4 regions of the Cedecea sp. B1(4) genome follow, and region 3 is predicted to be linked to each of the others. Evidence: predicted binding sites of a transcription regulator. Region 3 holds the regulator's gene; each other region holds the start of a gene.

Region 1 (5,111 bases), on a different contig from region 3:
GGCAAAAGCGAAGAGCGAATAAGTCAGGCTTATCCGCTCTTTCTTTATCAAGCGCGGTTACGCGGCGCTAACCTTTTTTTTCAGCACCACAAACACCGTGCCGACCAGCCCCACAATCAGCAGAGCAACCGGCAAAATCATCAGGAAGGTCATCACCTGATCTTCATGGCGCTTAACAAAGGGGATCATGCTGAGCGCGTAGCCCAGACTAATCACAACGCCGACCCACAGCAGGCCGCTTAGCCAGTTAAAGAACTGAAAACGGCGGTTGCTGAGGCCGGAAATCCCCGCCATGGTAGGCAGCAGAGTACGAACAAAGGCCAGGAAGCGGCCCGCGAGCAGCGCCAGTAAACCGTGGCGGTCAAACATTTGCGTGGCGCGCTGGTGGTACTGGGTTGGCAGCTGTTTCAGCCAGCCTTTAACCGTGCGGGTATTGCCGAGCCAGCGCCCTTGTAAATAACTAAGCCAACAGCCCAAACTGGCTGCGATGGTTAAAATCACCAGCGTCGGTACAAAGCCCATCACGCCTTTGGCGATCAGCGCTCCCGCGAGCAGCAACAGGCTATCGCCCGGCAAAAATGAAGCAGGAAGTAGCCCATTTTCCAGGAACAGCGTCGCAAACATAACGCAATAGACAATGCCAATCACATGGGGGTCGGCCAGCGCGGCAAAATCGTGATGCCAAAGCGCCTCGACAATATTTTGTATAACAGCCATAGGTATTCCTGTGGAACCGCTTATTGAGTTCGCCCCGAGTATTACACCCGCAACTTAGGCTCACCTTAATTTCTACACATTGTACTGCTAAAATCTTCTCGACACCTTGATCCCAGGCTCAACAAAATCCCGATAATGGCAAAAAACTGTTCCACGATTACCGATAAACGGAATTTTTAGGCAATACGCTGAAAACCCGCTTCCAGATCTGCAATCAGATCGTCCACGTTTTCCAGGCCAATATGAAGGCGAACCAGGGTGCCGCTAAAGTCGACGCCGCCTGCCGGGCGGATCTCCGCCAGCTCATCAGGCTGATTAGCGAGAATAAGCGATTCATAGCCGCCCCAGGAATAGGCCATGCTGAAATACTCGAAATGATTGAGGTACTGTTCATACTCTTCATCACTCAGCCGCTTTTTCAGCACAAATGAGAACAGACCACTGCTGCCTGTAAAGTCACGTTTCCAGTATTCATGCCCTTTGCTGCCGGGCAGCGCTGGATGATTCACGCGCTCAACCTGCGGATGCTGTGCCAGCCATTCGGCGACTTTTAAGCTGCTTTCTTGATGCTGACGCAGGCGAACACCCAGGGTCCGAATACCGCGGCTGGTCATATACGCGGTGTCTGCATCCAGCATTTGCCCCATCAGATAGGCATTCTCGCGCAGCTGATCCCAACATCGGGCATTGGATACTGCGGTGCCAACCATCGCATCCGAATGGCCAATTAAATATTTGGTTCCCGCCTGAATGGAGATATCGATGCCGAACTCCAGCGCTTTAAACAGCACGCCAGCCGCCCAGGTATTGTCGATCATGATGATAGCATCAGGGGCAACGCGCCTTACCGCCGCGACAATCGCCGGAATATCGTGGACTTCCATCGTAATGGAGCCGGGAGATTCCAGAAAAACGACTTTGGTATTTGGCTGAATCAGGTTGGCAATATCGGCACCAATCTCCGGCGCGAACCAGCCGGTGCTAACCCCAAGCTTTGAGAGAATTTTGGTACAGAAATCCTGCGTTGGCTCATAGGCCGTTTCGGTCACCAGAACGTGGTCGCCCTGTTCAACAAAGGCCAGAATCGTATTCGCCACCGCGGCGGCGCCGCAGGGAAAGAGGGCACAGCCCGCGCCGCCTTCAAGTTCACACATCGCTTCCTGCAACGAGAAATGGGTCAGCGTGCCGCGGCGGCCATAGAACAGCTCGCCCTTAGCGCGGTTAGCGGTGGCCTGCTTTTTGGCCTCAACGCTTTCAAAGACGAGGGAGGAGGCGCGCTGAATCACGCTGTTAACCGAACCCTGAGTAAACTTCTTGCTGCGCCCGGCGTTGACCAGCGCCGTTTCGATGTGTTTTTCCGCCATTTCCGCTTCCCCGTCTAACCATCTGGATGTCTGGACGTAAATTAACACAGAATGGGCAAAGGGCATCATGGCGTTTTCTCAGGTTGGCGAAAAAAGTCATCATTTCGCCAGGTGGTCGCTTTTCCTGCGTAAGCGCAAGGAATGCTTCAACAATTTCCGGCAGTCTGCAAATACTAATGAGAACGACTATCAATTCGATAGTTTTTTGATATATTAGTCTCAGTTTTGACATTTATTTCTCGCTGGAGCGTAAGACGTGACGAGTAATCTGATGCAGACGGATCTGTCCGTTTGGGGCATGTATCAACATGCTGACATCGTAGTGAAGATCGTGATGATTGGCCTGATTCTGGCCTCTGTTGTCACCTGGGCCATCTTTTTCAGTAAGAGCGTGGAGCTGATCACCCAGAAACGTCGCCTCAAGCGAGAGCAGCAGCAGCTGGCTAACGTGCGCTCCCTGAACGAAGCGAGCAGCGCGGCAGAAGCCTTTGACAGTAAAAGCCTGAGCACGCTGTTAATCAACGAAGCCCTGAACGAACTGGAACTTTCAGCCGGTGTGGAAGATAACGAAGGCATTAAAGATCGTACCGGCTTCCGCCTTGAGCGCCGTGTGGCCGCCGTTGGGCGCCACATGGGGCGCGGTAACGGTTTCCTGGCCACCATCGGTGCGATTTCACCGTTCGTCGGCCTGTTCGGTACCGTTTGGGGCATCATGAACAGCTTCATCGGTATCGCTCAATCCCAGACCACTAACCTGGCGGTCGTTGCCCCGGGCATCGCAGAAGCGCTGCTGGCGACGGCAATCGGCCTGGTAGCCGCCATCCCGGCGGTGGTTATCTATAACATCTTCGCGCGTATGATAGGCAGCTACAAAGCCAGCCTCAGCGACGTTGCCGCGCAGGTTCTGCTGCTGCAAAGCCGCGATCTGGACCTGGATGGTACCGCTCAGCCGCGTCCGGTGCGTAATACCCAGCAACTGCGAGTAGGTTAATGCCCCATGGCAATGCGTCTGAACGAAAACCTCGATGACAATGGTGAAATGCATGAAATCAACGTTACGCCGTTTATCGACGTTATGTTGGTGCTGCTGATCATCTTCATGGTGGCGGCGCCGCTGGCAACGGTGGACGTGAAGGTTAACCTTCCGGCCTCCAGCAGTGAACCACAGCCACGCCCTGAGAAGCCGGTTTACCTGTCGGTAAAAGCCGATCATTCGATGTTTATCGGTAATGACCCGGTAACCAAAGAGTCGATGGTCAATGCGCTGATTGCCGCAACCGAAGGGAAAAAAGACACCACCATTTTCTTCCGCGCGGACAAAACGGTGGACTACGAAACGCTGATGGACGTGATGGATACGCTGCACCAGGCAGGGTATTTGAAGATTGGCCTGGTCGGCCAGGAAGTCACGAAAGCGAAGTAATCGCCACTTGTTCTTCAGCCCTCTTCTTATCTGGAGAGGGCGAAAATCTTCTTGCTCTATAAATCTCCTCTCCACCGCACAGTTTCTTAACTACAAATATGCTCTATGAAGGCGCGGCTAAGATTCCGTTCACTTCCGGCCCTTTTTATATGTAGCCGTGGTACCGGTGAACATCTTAGAGGAATCACCGTCACTCCCCTAAGAACCCGGACCCCTGGCGAAATACATCGACCGCTGAAGCGGCATACCTCCGTTTTATCTCCCAGTCCTGGGTCGGCTGAGATGCGTTTCGGACGTGCTCAAGCTCCGGTCGTTCCCGACGGCCGGACCCTGGCCAGTCGGAGAGAAAATGGAGGCGATTTAAGCCGGAATCGTGCTTCGCTTTATGTTCAGCGCTGACTGTAACAGCCGCGTCGCTTCTGGTTTTTTACCCCCATCCTACCCCTCTCCCAGAAGGGTAGGGGATAAACCATGTTCCCCGCACCGGTATACTATCTCGCCCTCTTTGGGGAGAGAGCCGGGATGAGGGGAAACAGATCGACGGATGAACGGAATATTTAACCAGTACAGCAAAGAGCATTTGCACGGCTTTAGGGATTAGATCACAGCGTAGAACTCTTCCACGTCTTCTCTGCAAGACCACGGGTCATCGACAGCGTCTGGGCTTCCTGCTCTTTCAGGCGCTGATAATGCCCTTCCAGCCGCTTAAGAATCTGCTCTTTAAGCTTTGGATGATGGCTGAGGATCTCCTCCAGCACCGCCCCATACACCTCTTCTTTGGCACGCCACGGGAAGATTTCACGGCGATTCATCCACTTCAGATCGATAAGCGCCGAAGTAATATCCGTAACTTCCTGCGTATTACGGGTGATATTTTCATTCTTAAGGCGAACCAGAATCGCTATATTTTTACTTAACGTAAATTCATGGTCTTTATTTTCATCAGCGCTAATTAACAAGGGCTGTTTTTTTATAGGTTCTGCCATGGCACTACTCGTCAATTGAATAGCATAATGGCCAGGGTTTTTCTTGGGTCATTTGATTAACCCAAATTTCCTGTTCCTTGCTACCCACCCAGGCGGTTTTGTCTTCGATAAGCATCTGCAAATCGGCGGCACTAATAAGTTCTTTTTCAACCAGTTCGCCAATCAGGGCATGTAACGCCTCTATCCTAACCGCACACAGCAGCCGCTCTTTAATATGACGGTCGGTTTCTTCAAGCAGGCGGTTCTTGGCCTGTCCGGCATAATGACTGCCGCTCAGGATGTTTTTTTCCAGCGTTAAAATCTTGTCCTGAACGACTTCCGACGTGGTACTATTTTCAGCTTCTGCAGGGAGCGTTGACGGTGCAACAACGGGATAGCGCCGTGGTATGAAGTGTTCAGGTAGCATCGAATGTGATCCTTTGAAATCGGTTCAATATTCAGGTTCAGAGATTCGCGATATGATGCCTCAATTCAAAAATAAAAAAAACAGGAGTTTCTTATGCACAGCATATTTTATTCTATTGTCACTATTTTGATTTTGTTATGTGCTGTATTGGTTATGCTCAAGGAGTTTAGCGCTTCAAATAATAAGAAAAATCGTGCGGCGGGTGAAATACAACC
Region 2 (5,111 bases), on a different contig from region 3:
TTTTGGGCCTTTGTTTATTGATGTCCAGACCGCGAAGCTGTTCCCCGACCAGAAAACCTTTGCGGATGCCGTGCCCAAGGGCGATCCGCTGATGATCCTTGCCGATTATCGTATGCAGCGCCGGCTCTCGGGGTTCGACTTACGCCATTTTGTTGATGTGAACTTTATCCTGCCGAAGGAAGAAAAAAAGTCTGTGCCACAGGAAGGAGAAAGCCTGCGGGAGCATATCAACGGGCTCTGGCCTGAACTGACCCGTTCCGCGAACAGCGACAACAAATGGGACCCGCTTCTCCCGCTACCAAAACCTTACGTTGTGTCCGGCGGGCGCTTCCACGAGCTTTACTATTGGGACAGTTACTTCACCCTGCTGGGGCTGGCGGAGAGTGGGCGCTGGGATGACGTGCAAAATATGGTGGACAACTTCGCCCACGAAATCGATACCTGGGGCTACATTCCCAACGGGAACCGCAGCTACTACCTGGGCCGTTCACAGCCGCCGTTTTTCGCCATGATGGTTGAACTGCTGGCGCAGAATAAAGGCGATAGCGTTTACACAGCCTATCTGCCGCAGCTGAAGCAGGAGTACAGCTGGTGGATGGACGGCAGCGACGCCCTCAAACCGGGCGAAGCCCATGCCCGCGTGGTGAAACTCAAAAATGGTGCCCTGCTCAACCGTTACTGGGATGAGAAAGACACGCCGCGAACCGAGTCTTACCTGGACGACGTCACCACTGCGAAAAATACGCCGTCGCGTGCAGCCACGGATATTTATCGTGACCTGCGAGCCGCCGCCGCTTCCGGCTGGGACTTCAGCTCCCGCTGGATGGATAATCCAGCCCAACTGGGCACCATCCGTACCACAAGCATTGTGCCCGTGGACCTTAATGCGCTGCTCTATCAGCTTGAAAAAACGTTGGCTCACGCCAGCGAGCTGGCAAAAGATAGCGACGCAGCACAGCGCTATAAGCAGGCCGCTGACGATCGACAGAAAGCAATTGAACAAAACCTGTGGAACGCCAAAGAAGGCTGGTACGCGGATTACGACCTGAAAAGCCACACGGTTCGAAACCAGCTAACCGCCGCCGCCCTGTTCCCACTGTACGTTCATGCGGCGGCGCAGGACAGAGCGGACAAGATGGCGAAGGCCACCCGTCAGCATCTGCTCAGCGCGGGCGGACTTGCCACGACCAGCGTAAAAACCAGCCAGCAATGGGATGCCCCCAACGGCTGGGCGCCGCTGCAGTGGGTGGCCACCGAAGGTCTGCAAAATTACGGGCATAAAGATCTCGCGCTGGAAGTCAGCTTCCGCTTCCTGAGTACGGTGCAGAACCTCTTCAACAAAGAGCAAAAGCTGGTTGAAAAATACGATGTGACAGCCGGAGGTGCGGGCGGTGGAGGCGGTGAATATCCACTTCAGGATGGCTTCGGCTGGACCAACGGCGTCGCGCTGAAAATGCTGGATATGCTCTGTGCAAAAGAAAAACCCTGCGACAATGCACCGGATAAGTTGCCTTCGGCCACGCCCGGCCCGGTGACGGAAACCACCAAATCGGCTGCAGATAAAACGGAGCCATCGTCTGCTTCAAGCCAGCCAGCGCCGTAACCTGACCGCACTGACCACGGCGTGATTGCCGCTTAATCATTTCATTTAAAACAATAAGCCCATGAAATCATCATTGATTTCATGGGCTTTTATGCATTAAAAATCATCGCACGCCTTGCACTTGATAATAATAACGATAACAATTCTCATTCGAAGCCGCATTTAAAAACCGCGTTTTCCCGTCGCATGCCGGCGGAGGACTTCCATCAGGATGATGATCTCAATACTTCCGGATCGAAAAAATGATAAAGCTTTTTACCATCAAGCGTTCCGCCTTACTCTGCACGCTGGCGCTCATCGCCCCTTTTTCTTCATCGGCTGAAGAAACTCTGGTTGTCACCGCTAAACCTGCCGATACCGCGACCTCTCCTACGCTGGGCTACACCGCCACCACAACCCGTGGCGCGACCAAAACCGACGCGCCGTTGATCACCACCGGGCAAAGCATTTCCGTCGTGACGCGTCAGCAAATGGAAGACCAGAGCGCGCAAACCATTAATAGCGCGCTGAACTATACCCCCGGCGTGTTCACCGGTTTCTCCGGCGGCGCCACCCGCTACGACACCGTCGCGTTAAGAGGATTTCATGGCGGCGACGTGAATAACATTTTCCTTGATGGCCTGCGGCTGATGAGCGATGCGGGTAGCTTTAACGTGGTCCAGGTCGACCCCTGGTTCCTGGAACGCCTTGACGTCATCAAAGGCCCGTCTTCCGCACTTTACGGCCAGACTGTTCCGGGTGGCCTGGTGATGGAAACGTCTAAACGCCCGCAGTTTGTCGAAGAAGGCCACGTGCGGGCGATATACGGCAACCACAACACCAACGGCACGGCGTTTGATTACACTAACGCGATTAATGACCAGTGGGCCTTCCGTATCACCGGCCTGACCAAAAATAGTGATACGCAGTATGACAACACGCGTGACGAACGTTACGCTATTTCGCCGTCCCTGCTTTGGCAGCCGGATGATGCAACGTCTCTGGTACTAAGAGCCTACCTGGAAAAAGATCCGTCCGGGGGCTACCACGGTTCTGTTCCGGGCGACGGCAGCCTTTACACCACCACGGGACGCAAGCTGGATACTGGCTTTTCTGACGTACAACCGGGCGATGACGCCTTTAAGCGCCACCAGCAGATCTACAGCTACGAGTTTGCTCACGCCTTCGATGAAGTCTGGTCTTTCCGCTCAAACGCCAGCTATACCCACTCAAACGTAGCGCTACGCCAGGCCTATCAAATTGGCTGGGCAGATACCGCGCATAACGAACTGTCGCGCTACTACAGCCGTGAAAACTCCTCGCTGGATGCCTGGGCCATCGACAATCAGTTAAAAGCCGACTTCGCGACCGGCGATCTGCAGCATAAAGTGGTGCTCGGCGGGGAATATCACCGGTTCACCAACGATCTGACCGACGGAACGGGCTACACCACCAACCAGAACCCATGGACCGGCGTTTCTGGTGGCGTTGGCGGTTACTATTATTACGATCCACGTGACCCAAGCTACGCGACAATTAATCAGGGGCTTTTGGTTAAATCAGGCCGCCGCCAGTATGAGCAAACCGGGGCTTATCTGCAGGATGAGATGAAGTGGGACCGCTGGCATATGACGCTGTCTGGTCGCTACGATCATCTGGTGACTAAAAGCCATCTGGTGGCAACGGCGATCGACAGTGACGTAACGGACAACCGCAGCGACAACCACTTTAGCGGCCGCGCATCTCTGCTGTACGCCTTTGATAACGGTATTTCGCCGTATGTGAGCTACAGCCAGGCCGTCACACCGCAGGTACTTTCCGATGCCGAAGGCAAGCTGCTGAAACCCACAACCGCAGAACAGTACGAGGCCGGGATTAAATACCAGCCTGTGGGAACCAGCGATCTGTATAGCGCCGCCGTTTACGATTTGACCCAAAAAGATGTGGGGAACCGTAACGTGCAGGGGGGATATTTTGAACCGGCAGGCAAAGTGCATTCGCAAGGACTTGAGCTGGAAGCCCGCACTCAGTTGACACCACGCCTGTCAACCATCGCTGGCTATACCCTTAACCGGGTGCGCTATAAAGATGCCATCGACGGTAATGACGACAACACGCCGTACGTCACGCCAAATCAAATGGCGAGCCTGTGGAGCACGTTCAAAGCCGATTATGGCCTGAGCCTGGGCGCAGGGATTCGCTACATCGGCAAACAATGGGCCGACAACGAAAATACCCTGCGTGTTCCTTCCGTAACGCTGCTGGATGCCATGGTTCGGGCAGACATGGGCGCATGGACACCGTCGCTGAAAGGCGCGTTTGTGCAGCTCAATGCCACCAACCTGACGGGCCGTGACTATGTGGCGGGCTGCTACGGGACGGGCTATTGCTATTGGGGCGCGGAACGTTCGATCATTGCGACCGTGGGCTACGATTTCTAAACTTATATAGAAAGCTAAACGTAAAAACGGCCCTGAAGGGCCGTTTTTACGTAATGAATGACTTTCTACCGTCGTACCATCCTGAAAATAGCCAGCACAATAATGGCACCAATCACCGCCACAAAGAAACTTGGCCAGTTAAAACCGGTTACCGGTCCGCCAAGGTGCAATGCCGTCGCCACCCAACCGCCGACAACCGCGCCCACGATCCCCAGAATACAGGTGAGGATAATACCGCCGCCGTCTTTGCCAGGCATAATCCACTTAGCTACCACACCCGCGATAAGACCAAAAATAATCCAGGCCAGGATACCCATTTTAGAACGTCCTCTTCTACATTGTGAGCTTTAGCAGGCTCGCCCGAGGCTGTCTGCGCCCCGGCCAGCGACCTGCTGTCAAAAAGAGTATAGTTCGGTTGCAAAAAAACGTGATGAATCTCACCTGGTTATGCGCATTTTCAGGAAAAAATAGTCAAAAATTTGTATTAAGTTTTGTGCGGTTTTGCCGATAAGCTTCGTTACCACAACCTGAAAACACAACAAGGACTTGAGCCTTGAGTCACTATAACGATCAGTTCCTGAAGCAGTCTCCTCTGGCAGTATTAGGTGTGTTACGTGATTTACACAGACAGCAGGTTCCCGTCAGGCTGGAATGGTCTAACGGGCAGTTCATCAGCAAAATTCTCGATGTCTCGGCGGAGCGTTTAGTGCTGGACTTTGGCAGCCAGGCGCAGGAAAACCTTTCCGTGCAGAAGGCCAACGATATTGATTTCATCGCTGAAACGCAGGGGGCAAAAGTCGAATTCTCTCTGCCGGGCCTTAAAGCGACGGAATATCAAAATCTCCCGGCGTTTACCACGCCGCTGCCGCCATCGCTGTGGTTCGTTCAGCGCCGGGAATATTTCCGCATTACCGCGCCTACGCAGCCCCAGTATTATTGCCGTACCGAACTTGCCGACGGTTCTCAGTTTGCCTTCCGGCTCTGCGACCTGTCTCTTGGTGGAATGGGCGCCCTGGTGGACGGCACGTTACCGCCGGGCCTTGCACCCGGGCTGCGTTTTGGCCGCGTAGAGATGGATCTCGTGGAAT
Region 3 (5,111 bases):
TGGGATTATAGGGTCAAATCCCAACAGCGAACAGGAGAGGCGACTCAAAGTCAGAGTAAACTGAATATTTGCCGCACGCCCGCGAGAATGCCAACATGATACCCTAACCAAACGAACCAAAATAAAGAACTTTGCCATGAAATTAAATGCTCGCCTGCAAACTGCGCAACAATTGAATAGCAATTCCCCTATCGTACTCATCCACGGCCTGTTTGGCAGCCTGGATAACCTGGGTGTCCTGGCACGGGATCTGGGTAAAGATCATGCGTTGCTGCAGATCGATCTGCGCAATCACGGGCTGTCACCGCGCAGCGATGATATGAGCTATGCCGCAATGGCTGGAGATGTTCTGGACACGCTGGACGAATACGGTATCGAGAAGGCCACATTTATTGGCCATTCCATGGGCGGCAAAGTGGTGATGGCGCTTACCGCAATCGCCCCTCAGCGTATTGATAAGCTTGTGATGATAGATATTGCGCCGGTTAACTATCAGGTGCGACGTCACGACGAGATTTTCGCGGCTATTCGCGCGGTCACCGAAGCGGGCATAAAAACTCGCCAACAGGCGGCGCAAATCATGCGCGACCACATAGCTGAGGAAGGCGTCATTCAGTTTCTGCTGAAATCCTTTGCTGACGGCGAGTGGAAGTTCAACGTGCCTGTGCTTTGGCAGCAATACGAAAATATCGTTGGCTGGCAGCCTGTCTCGGCGTGGCCACATCCGGCGCTATTTATCCGCGGTGGGAATTCTCCCTATGTTGATGAAAGCCACCGCGAGGCGCTGTTAAGTCAGTTCCCACAGGCCCGCGCTCACGTCATCGCTGGAGCGGGTCATTGGGTTCATGCGGAAAAACCGGATGCCGTTTTGCGGGCAATCCACCGATTTATCGACGCTAAGTAGAAAAACTGATTAAAAACAGACCGACCGGGCAGCTGAAGTCGCTAACGCGTTGGCGGGAATGGCGCGCTGATGTATGATGGCGCGCTTAATTGCACCGGCACCCTGCCCCTGCAGCCAGAATTTCCTGTCAGTATTCTAATCATGGCAAAAGAACAAACGGACCGTACTACATTAGATCTGTTCGCGGACGAGCGTCGCCCCGGGCGGCCGAAAACCAATCCGCTCTCGCGCGATGAGCAGTTGCGTATTAATAAACGCAATCAGCTGAAGCGCGATAAAGTGCGTGGTTTGAAGCGAGTTGAGCTAAAACTGAACAACGAGGCGGTCGATGCCCTCAACCAGCTGGCTGACGCCCGTAACATCAGCCGCAGCGAACTGATCGAAGAGATGCTGCTCGAGCAGCTTAAAAATCTCGGGTAACGCCTTCAGACACCCTGCAGGTTATCTGAAATCTCAAAAGGGTGAGCAAAACCATGTTGCAGACTGTGCACCCGGGCGTGATAGCTGTTTCCGCTGCTGGAGCTGTTCTGCTATGATTGCCCTATACGTGGGCATTGAACGGCCAGCATACTATTAAGTTTCAAGAGGTTATTTTACTCATGGCAATCGTAGGCATTTTTTTCGGCAGCGACACCGGTAACACCGAAAATATCGCGAAAATGATTCAAAAACAGCTCGGTAAAGACGTTGCTGAGGTGCATGACATTGCTAAAAGCAGCAAAGAAGATCTCGAAGGTTTCGACATTCTGTTGCTCGGCATCCCAACCTGGTACTACGGTGAAGCCCAGTGCGACTGGGATGACTTCTTCCCTACGCTTGAAGAAGTCGATTTCAACGGCAAACTGGTGGCGCTGTTCGGCTGCGGCGACCAGGAAGACTACGCGGAATATTTCTGTGATGCGCTGGGCACCATTCGCGACATTATCGAACCGCGCGGCGCGGCAATTGTGGGCCACTGGCCAACCGCGGGCTACCACTTTGAAGCCTCCAAAGGCCTGGCGGATGACGACAATTTTGTCGGTCTGGCTATCGACGAAGATCGCCAGCCGGAACTGACCGCTGAGCGCGTTGAGAAGTGGGTTAAACAGGTTTCTGAAGAACTGAATCTGGCCGATATCATTAACGCCTGATTTCCATGGCGCAAATGCGATATTTGCGCCATCTTGATAGCTTGTAGCAATGAAAATAATTGCTACAAGTTTGTAACTTTCTCGTACATCCCTGTACAATGTCTTCCTGATAGCTTGGCTGATAATTACTGTAAATGGCGACGCCGCCACGATTTTTCAGCCTTATTTTGCACCATACTTGCGGTTCCCATTTAGAAGTAGCAGTTCTATAATGAGACGCATTACTCTTTACGCTCACTGCAGTTTGAGCGAATCGTTAAGCAACAGGACACTTTCCGCATGACTGACAACAATACCGCATTAAAGAAGGCCGGCTTGAAAGTCACGCTTCCGCGATTAAAAATCCTCGAAGTGCTGCAAGAGCCGGTAAATCATCACGTCAGCGCGGAAGACTTATATAAACGTCTGATCGACATGGGCGAAGAAATCGGCCTGGCGACCGTCTATCGCGTGCTGAACCAGTTTGATGATGCAGGGATCGTGACCCGCCATAATTTTGAAGGCGGCAAGTCCGTTTTTGAGTTGACCCAGCAGCATCATCACGACCACCTGATCTGCCTCGACTGCGGTAAAGTGATCGAGTTCAGCGATGATTCTATTGAATCCCGCCAGCGTGAAATTGCCACGCGCCACGGCATCCGCCTGACTAACCACAGCCTCTATCTGTACGGGCACTGTGCTGAAGGTGACTGCCGCGAAGACGACACGGCCCACGATCCTAAATAAGTAATCCGCATTAACAAACGCTGCTTCGGTGGCGTTTAAAAGCAAAAACCGGCAGGTTTCCCTTGCCGGTTTTTTTATTAACTGAAAAAGGCTATCAGCTGTTATTGGCGCGAATCTCCTGCCAAATCTTATCGCAGCGTACCTTCGCGGCTTCATCATTGCCGCTCTTTCTTGCCTGGATACATTTCTGGTAATCCAGCACGTTCACCGTCTCTTTCTCAACAAACGCTTTATGCTGTTTTTCCTGACGCAGTACGTTCAGCACGCTCTGGCAGGCTTCAATTTTATCCGGATTGCCTTCCGCCGTATTGATACAGGCACTATAGGCCTGCTTCAGGCGTGAATCTTCCGGAGGTGCAGGAGGTTGAACGCAGGCAGACAGCGTGAATACAGCGGCGGTAATCAGCAGAATCTTTTTCATGTTCGGTTCCTTATAAAAAAACGGGCGCTTGCGCGCCCGGTTTCACATCAGAAGATGGTGAACGGAGCAATCACGATGAATTTCACGTCACGCTCATCCTGGAAGATGTTGCCGTAACCACCGCCCCAGCTTGGGATGTCGGAGTGGTTGTCGTACTGAGTGAAGTGCAGTTTGAACAGCGTGCCTTTCGCACGGCCTTCCTGCACGGTATACATGGCGTCGAGGCTGTAAGAAGACTCTTTGATCTTATTCGAAGCGAGATCCTGGCGGTTACCGGAAGCATCAAGCGCCCATGTAGATGGTTTTGCGTCCCATGCATAAACGTAAGAAGCACCCACTGCCCAACCCGGCAGGTTCCAGTTACTCAGGTCATACATTGCGCCGAAGAACACGGCTTTTTCACCGTTGGCGTTGAAGTCAGAGCGGTTATCCCACCACACATCCAGACGACCGTTGGAAGACGCGTAGGTTGGCGTCATACGCTGCAGGAAGTAACCCTGCTGGCCTTCTGCCTTCACCATGGTCCCTTCCAGACGCAGGTCAACCTGGCCAATTTTATAGCCTAAGGTCAGCGCCTGAAGCCATGCGGTGCCGTCATAAATATCGTTGATGGTGTTGTTCGCGGCTTTGTCACGGGTGCCATAGAACTGGTAGCTGGTGCTCAGCGGGCTGCCTGCAACGTCGAATTTGTAGCTGGCTTTAGCAAAGTACTGATCAACAAAACCTTGAGCCTGACCGAATGCAGCTTCCAGAATCAGGTCGTTTTTGAAGTCATATTTCGCGCCGATGGAGTGCAGGTAATCAACTTTGGTCTTTCTGTCATTCTGGTAGAACTTGTCGGTTTCCAGGTGCCATGGCGCCTTGTACTCGTTAGTCCACATGTAGGAGAAGCTCAGTGCGCCGGCATCACCGTAATCGAATGCGGCACCCGCTTCAGCCCCCTGGTAGGTACCAGGCATAAAGCTCCAGTGTGGCGCTAATAGGGTTTGGCCGGTTGGCTGAATGTAACCTGCACGAGCCCAAACCGGGCCGTACTTAAATTTAGCGGCGGCTTTATAGAGGCTGATACCGCCTTTATCGCCGGAGTAGTCTTCGCTGTAGCCTTTATTTTTAGAGGAGAATGCGATTTCGTTCGGGTGACCGCTGGCGCTGTCTTCGGCCATTTCAATGGCGGTAAAGGCGGCAATATCGAAACCAAACATGTCAGCCGCATAGCCGGACTGGAAGTCGAGGTTGGCGTTCCAGGTTGAGTGCGACAGGTTAGTTTTGTACTTACCGTCAGACACGTCTTTACGGTCACGTTCACGCTGCCAGTAATAGATGCCGCCGGTCAGCGTGGAGTCATCAACAAAGCCCGCGGCGCTAGCCTGCGGAGCTACTACAAAACCTGAAAGAGCGGTAACGCTTGCAATAGCAAGAGCAAGCGCACTACGTTTGCCACTAAACGTACGCATAGTTAAATTCCTCTTTGACGTAAAAATCATCGTCTGACGTGAAAAGCGCCAATGACGAAAAAAAGTAAAATTGCCTTACGGCTAAAAGCGGTTTTTGCCTAACACACCCGCATTACTGCTGCTCATAGACTATTTTTCGCGACGCGAATTATCAATGACTTTGTATCAGAGATTTCCTGGAGTATGACAGAGAGCACATAATCTATGTGCATTTGTAACAAAATTGCGCGGCAGATTATTAACCCTGATTACGATTGATTTTAAGAATAAAACTTCATTGAGAGCGCTTTCATTATAAGCATCAGGAGATTACGGGGAAGACATGACTTCCTGTGAAGAGATTTTCACAAAAACGTGAATGAGAATTAATTCGCATCGCGAATGTGTACACAAGGTTAATGACAGGTAAGCAAAAAGAAAAAACGCCGCATTTAGCGGCGTTTTCATCAGGCAATAAACGGCAATTATTCGCCGAT
Region 4 (5,111 bases), on a different contig from region 3:
TGAAGGTGTGTGTTGGTGTGAATGCGCCATAATCTCTCACAAATATCAGTCGCGGTGAGCTAATTATAACCGTTTCCTGGTTTCAACTTGTTGAAAGATGCCGATAAAAAAAGAGAGCCGTCTGGCCCTCTTTCAACTATTTTTTGTGCGGGAACTACTGCGAGGTTCCGTCGACTTTTTTGTTCACCTCTTGCCCGCTCTTGGTCTCAACTTTTTTGTTGGTGTCCGGGCAGCGTCCATCTTTGCACATGCTGTTTTTGTGTACTTCGCTCTTGCTCATTTTGTGGTGAGAGCTGTTGATCTTGTCATTGCTGACGCCGTTCGGCGCTATTTTCTGATGTGCATCAGGCGCGACCTGGCCTGCTTCGGCACTGGCGTTTGCCTGCCCGTTATTTGCGCGCGACGCAGAGTCCGCGGCATAAACGATTCCGCTGCCCAGTGTCAGCGTGGCGGTTAATAGCAGTGTAGTTAACTTTTTCATATTGATGCTCCTGGTCTGGTCGTTATGGCTGGATAACGTCTTCCAACGGTGCAGTGAATAATGCTGAAAAGCCCTGCAGGGCAGCCGTCTGCATCGGGATTTAATTTTCAAAATAGTATTCCATATTGAAAATTTAATATTTTTCAGCGTTAACAGTTGAAAAGTGTAGTTATCAGGAGTGCGTTCGCCATGTTTTCGCTGTTTTTTCCAACTTTTCAGGATTAATCTGTGATAAGTGTAAAAGCCCGTTTACACTTGTGGTTATGCGAGTTAGATTGAAAGGATTGCAACGAAGAAAAATATCAGGACGACCCCGGAAATATCATGAATTATCAGAACGACGACTTAAGAATTAAAGAGATTAACGAGCTTCTCCCCCCTGTAGCGCTGTTGGAAAAATTCCCCGCCACTGAAAAAGCCGCCCACACTGTCTCTCAGGCGCGTAAAGCGATCCATAAAATCCTTAAAGGCAGCGACGATCGCCTGCTGGTGGTGATTGGGCCATGCTCCATTCACGACACGAAAGCCGCGAAAGAGTACGGCACGCGTCTGCTGGCATTGCGTGAAGAGCTACAGGGCGAGCTGGAAGTGGTGATGCGCGTCTATTTTGAAAAACCACGCACTACGGTGGGCTGGAAAGGCTTGATTAACGATCCGCACATGGACAGTAGCTACCAGATTAACGACGGTCTGCGTATTGCGCGTAAACTGCTGCTGGATATCAACGATTCCGGCCTGCCAGCGGCGGGGGAATTCCTCGATATGATCACGCCTCAGTATCTGGCGGATCTAATGAGCTGGGGCGCTATCGGTGCGCGTACCACTGAATCACAGGTGCACCGCGAACTGGCTTCTGGCCTCTCTTGCCCGGTTGGCTTTAAAAACGGCACCGACGGCACGATCAAAGTTGCGATTGATGCCATCAACGCCGCTGGAGCACCGCACTGCTTCCTGTCCGTAACCAAGTGGGGCCATTCCGCTATCGTCAACACCAGCGGGAACGGTGACTGCCACATTATTCTGCGTGGCGGCAAAGAGCCTAACTACAGCGCGAAGCATGTGGAAGAGGTCAAAGCTGGCCTGGTTAAAGCGGGGCTTGAGCCACAGGTGATGATCGATTTCAGCCACGCCAACAGCAGCAAACAGTTTAAAAAGCAGATGGATGTTTCTGCCGACGTTTGCGGCCAAATTGCCGGCGGCGAAAAGGCCATCATCGGCGTGATGATTGAAAGCCATCTGGTAGAAGGCAACCAAAGCCTGGAGAGCGGCGAGCCGCTGGTCTACGGCAAAAGCGTTACCGACGCCTGCATTGGCTGGGATGATACAGAAGTGGCGCTGCGCCAGCTTGCCGCTGCGGTAAAAGCTCGTCGCAACTAATGGCCTGATTTGAGCAATAAAAAAGGCGTGGTGCTTACCACGCCTTTTGTTTGCTGACAAAGAGGGAAAAATCGTGGTTTTTCCCTCTTTGTGGTTATCAGCCGAAAATCAATGAATTGATTTTCCTGTTTTTCAACAAGCCTTCTGGTATTTCTTCTATAACCATAGGTTTGTCAGCAGTCTTGGGGCGTGGTGCTTACCACGCCTTTTTTTATGGGCGGCGAATTACTTCGCTTTGCCCTGGTTGGCTACTGCGGCGGCTTTCGCTGCGATTTCGTCAGCGTTGCCCAGGTAGTAACGTTTCAGCGGTTTGAAGTTCTCATCGAACTCATAAACCAGCGGCACGCCGGTAGGGATGTTCAGCTCGAGGATCTCATCTTCGCTCAGGTTATCCAGGTATTTAACCAGTGCGCGCAGGGAGTTACCGTGAGCCGCAACGATAACGCGCTCGCCGGATTTCATGCGTGGCAGAATGGACTCATTCCAGAACGGCGTTACGCGGTCGATGGTCAGCGCCAGGCTTTCGGTAGTTGGCAGTTCGCTGTCGGTCAGTTTAGCGTAACGTGGATCGTGGCCAGGGAAGCGCTCGTCGTCTTTAGACAGCTCTGGTGGGGTGATTGCGAAGCCGCGACGCCACTGTTTAACCTGCTCGTCACCGTATTTTTCAGCGGTTTCAGCTTTGTTCAGACCCTGCAGGGCGCCGTAGTGACGCTCGTTCAGTTTCCAGGATTTCTCGACCGGCAGCCAGGCCTGGTCCAGTTCATCGAGGATGTTCCACAGAGTGTGGATGGCACGTTTCAGCACAGAGGTGTAAGCGAAGTCGAAAGTGAAGCCTTCGTCCTTCAGAAGCTTACCGGCAGCCTTAGCTTCGGTACGACCTTTATCAGACAGATCAACATCATACCAACCAGTGAAGCGGTTTTCGTTGTTCCACTGGCTTTCGCCGTGACGAACCAGTACCAGCTTAGTAACAGCCATGATTTACTCCTTAATGAGCCTGGGATTAATGATAACAATTATCATTATATTGCCGCGCCATAAGCCACGGCAATGATAAACGTTTAACATAGCGAAAAAGCGCGTGGAGTGTAAGGTGGTTGTAAAAGGTTGTTATATTTTTGGCTCGATCTGGCGGGAAAGTCAGCGATTTGGTGAGAAATTGCCCTTAATCAAAAGGGCAAGAGGTTTTAATGGGGCTGAAACTGGTATTCCGTAATGCTGAGATACGTCTCATCCGGTTTTAACCAGCAGTCCGGCTGCGGCCATTCCGGGTTATTTGGGCTGTCCGGCAGGAAGCCGCTCTCCAGCGCCAGACCGTTCCAGTCGCTGTAGTTTTCTTTATCGCGTGCAGGGGTGCCCGCCAGATAGTTTCCGCTATAGACCTGTAGCGCGGGTGCCGTCGTAAACACGTTCATTTCCAGCGCACCGTCGGTGGACCAGACTCGTGCAACGGGTTGGCTGAGATCGCCTTTGGCCTGCAGCAGAAAAGCATGGTCGTAGCCTTTGGTGATTTGCTGATCGGCGTCGGCCAGAAAATCTTGTGCAAGCGTCTTAGGTTCACGAAAGTCAAAGCCGGTGTTGACTACTTCTTTCAGGTCTCCAGCAGGCAAGCCGCTGGCGTTGACCGGTAAATAGCTGTCGGCCAGCAATTGAAGTTTATGCTGCCGCACATCGCTTTGAACGCTGTCAAGATTGAAGTAGGCGTGGTTGGTGAGACCGACCGGGCACGGCTTATCGACGGTGGCACGAAGCTCGATGCTGATGCGGTTATCTTCCGTTAAGGCATAGCGCGCCGTGGTGTGTAATTTACCGGGGAAACCCTGATCGCCGTCGCAGGAATCTAGCGCGTACGTCACAGCCTGCTCATTTTGCACGGCAATGCGCCAGCGTCGTTTGTCGAAGCCTTCCGGCCCGCCGTGAAGCTGATTTTCGCCCTGGTTAATCTCAAGCTGGAGCATTTCACCGCCAACGGTAAGCTTCCCTCCAGCAATACGGTTAGCGTAGCGCCCGACGGTCGCACCCATAAAGGCACTTTGCTGTAAATACTGCTCAGGCGAAGCGCAGCCCAGCAGCGTTTCCCGCACGCTACCGTCTTTGAGCGGCACCCGACAGGAAAGCAAGGTCGCGCCCCAGTCCATCAGCGTGACAACCATCCCCGCGCTATTGCGCAGGGTGGTAAGCCGAAACGGCTGGCCATCCGGCGCCAGCTGCGGCGTCTCTTTTAGCATTGACCTGCTCCTTCGGAGGCTTTGCAAATGTAGAAGGTTTCTTTAATCCCGGTTTTGCTCTCGTACTGTTCTTCCACAGCCTGTTTCACGGTCGGGACGAGATCTTCAGGCACCAGTGCGACAATACAGCCCCCAAAACCACCGCCGGTCATACGTACGCCACCTTTCTCGCCAATCGCCGCTTTGACGATCTCTACCAGAGTATCGATTTGTGGCACGGTGATTTCGAAATCATCGCGCATGGAGGCGTGAGATTCTGCCATCAGCTGGCCCATGCGAACCAGATCACCTTTGGCAAGTGCATCTGCGGCTTCCACGGTACGGATATTTTCTGTCAGCACGTGACGAACGCGTTTGGCAACAATTGGATCCAGCTCGTGCGCTACGGCATTGAATTTTGCCAGCTCAACGTCGCGCAGGGCTTTCTGGCTAAAGAAACGGGCACCGGTTTCACACTGTTCGCGGCGGGTGTTGTATTCGCTACCCACCAGCGTGCGCTTGAAGTTACTGTTGATGATGACTACTGCAACGCCTTTTGGCATGGAGACCGCTTTCGTTCCCAGGGAGCGGCAATCAATCAGCAGGGCGTGGTCTTTCTTGCCAAGGGCGGAAATCAGCTGATCCATAATGCCGCAGTTGCAGCCGACAAACTGATTCTCTGCTTCCTGGCCATTGAGCGCCAGTTGAGCGCCATCCAGAGGCAGGTGGTACAGATGCTGGAAGACTTTGCCGACCGCGACTTCCAGCGAGGCTGACGAACTTAACCCTGCGCCCTGCGGTACATTGCCGCTGATCACCATATCCACACCGGAAAAGTTTTTATCTCGCTTTTGCAGATGCTTCACTACGCCGCGAACATAGTTAGCCCACTGTTGCGTGTTATGCGAGACGATAGGGGCATCAAGGGAGAAACTGTCCTGTTGATTGTCATAATCAGCGGCAACAACTCGCACGATACGGTCATCTCGTTTGGCACAGCTGATAACCGTCTGGTAATCAATGGCGCAGGGCAGCACGAAACCATC

Evidence for each region. Region 3 encodes Fur, which represses iron uptake genes when iron is present. Its sites were predicted from a motif close to ATAATAATGAGAACNACTATCAA; they were not measured.
Region 1: a site for Fur is predicted at 2,252-2,274, ahead of exbB (tol-pal system-associated acyl-CoA thioesterase). Genes of this name have one in related genera too.
Region 2: a site for Fur is predicted at 1,731-1,753, ahead of ACR6JA_RS04890 (TonB-dependent siderophore receptor). Genes of this name have one in related genera too.
Region 4: a site for Fur is predicted at 2,859-2,881, ahead of gpmA (2,3-diphosphoglycerate-dependent phosphoglycerate mutase). Genes of this name have one in related genera too.

What each region holds. Positions count from the first base shown of each region.
Region 1 is NZ_JCAHMZ010000006.1:313,629-318,739, reverse strand. Features, by position in the region: gene yghB (DedA family general envelope maintenance protein YghB) at 58-717, opposite strand; gene metC (cystathionine beta-lyase) at 894-2,081, opposite strand; gene exbB (tol-pal system-associated acyl-CoA thioesterase) at 2,338-3,072, shown strand; gene exbD (TonB system transport protein ExbD) at 3,079-3,504, shown strand; gene ACR6JA_RS14125 (cytoplasmic protein) at 4,107-4,490, opposite strand; gene ACR6JA_RS14120 (hypothetical protein) at 4,495-4,896, opposite strand; gene ACR6JA_RS14115 (ESA_00282 family adhesion-associated protein) at 4,990-5,111, shown strand, end outside.
Region 2 is NZ_JCAHMZ010000002.1:300,167-305,277, reverse strand. Features, by position in the region: gene treA (alpha,alpha-trehalase TreA) at 1-1,603, shown strand, start outside; gene ACR6JA_RS04890 (TonB-dependent siderophore receptor) at 1,846-4,023, shown strand; gene ACR6JA_RS04885 (GlsB/YeaQ/YmgE family stress response membrane protein) at 4,089-4,340, opposite strand; gene ycgR (flagellar brake protein YcgR) at 4,577-5,111, shown strand, end outside.
Region 3 is NZ_JCAHMZ010000008.1:38,230-43,340, forward strand. Features, by position in the region: gene ybfF (esterase) at 137-904, shown strand; gene ybfE (LexA regulated protein) at 1,046-1,324, shown strand; gene fldA (flavodoxin FldA) at 1,504-2,034, shown strand; gene fur (ferric iron uptake transcriptional regulator) at 2,314-2,760, shown strand; gene ACR6JA_RS17285 (ChiQ/YbfN family lipoprotein) at 2,855-3,181, opposite strand; gene chiP (chitoporin ChiP) at 3,229-4,635, opposite strand; gene glnS (glutamine--tRNA ligase) at 5,100-5,111, opposite strand, start outside.
Region 4 is NZ_JCAHMZ010000014.1:2,965-8,075, forward strand. Features, by position in the region: gene zitB (CDF family zinc transporter ZitB) at 1-30, opposite strand, end outside; gene ACR6JA_RS20830 (YbgS-like family protein) at 155-487, opposite strand; gene aroG (3-deoxy-7-phosphoheptulonate synthase AroG) at 806-1,858, shown strand; gene gpmA (2,3-diphosphoglycerate-dependent phosphoglycerate mutase) at 2,084-2,836, opposite strand; gene galM (galactose-1-epimerase) at 3,046-4,086, opposite strand; gene galK (galactokinase) at 4,080-5,111, opposite strand, start outside.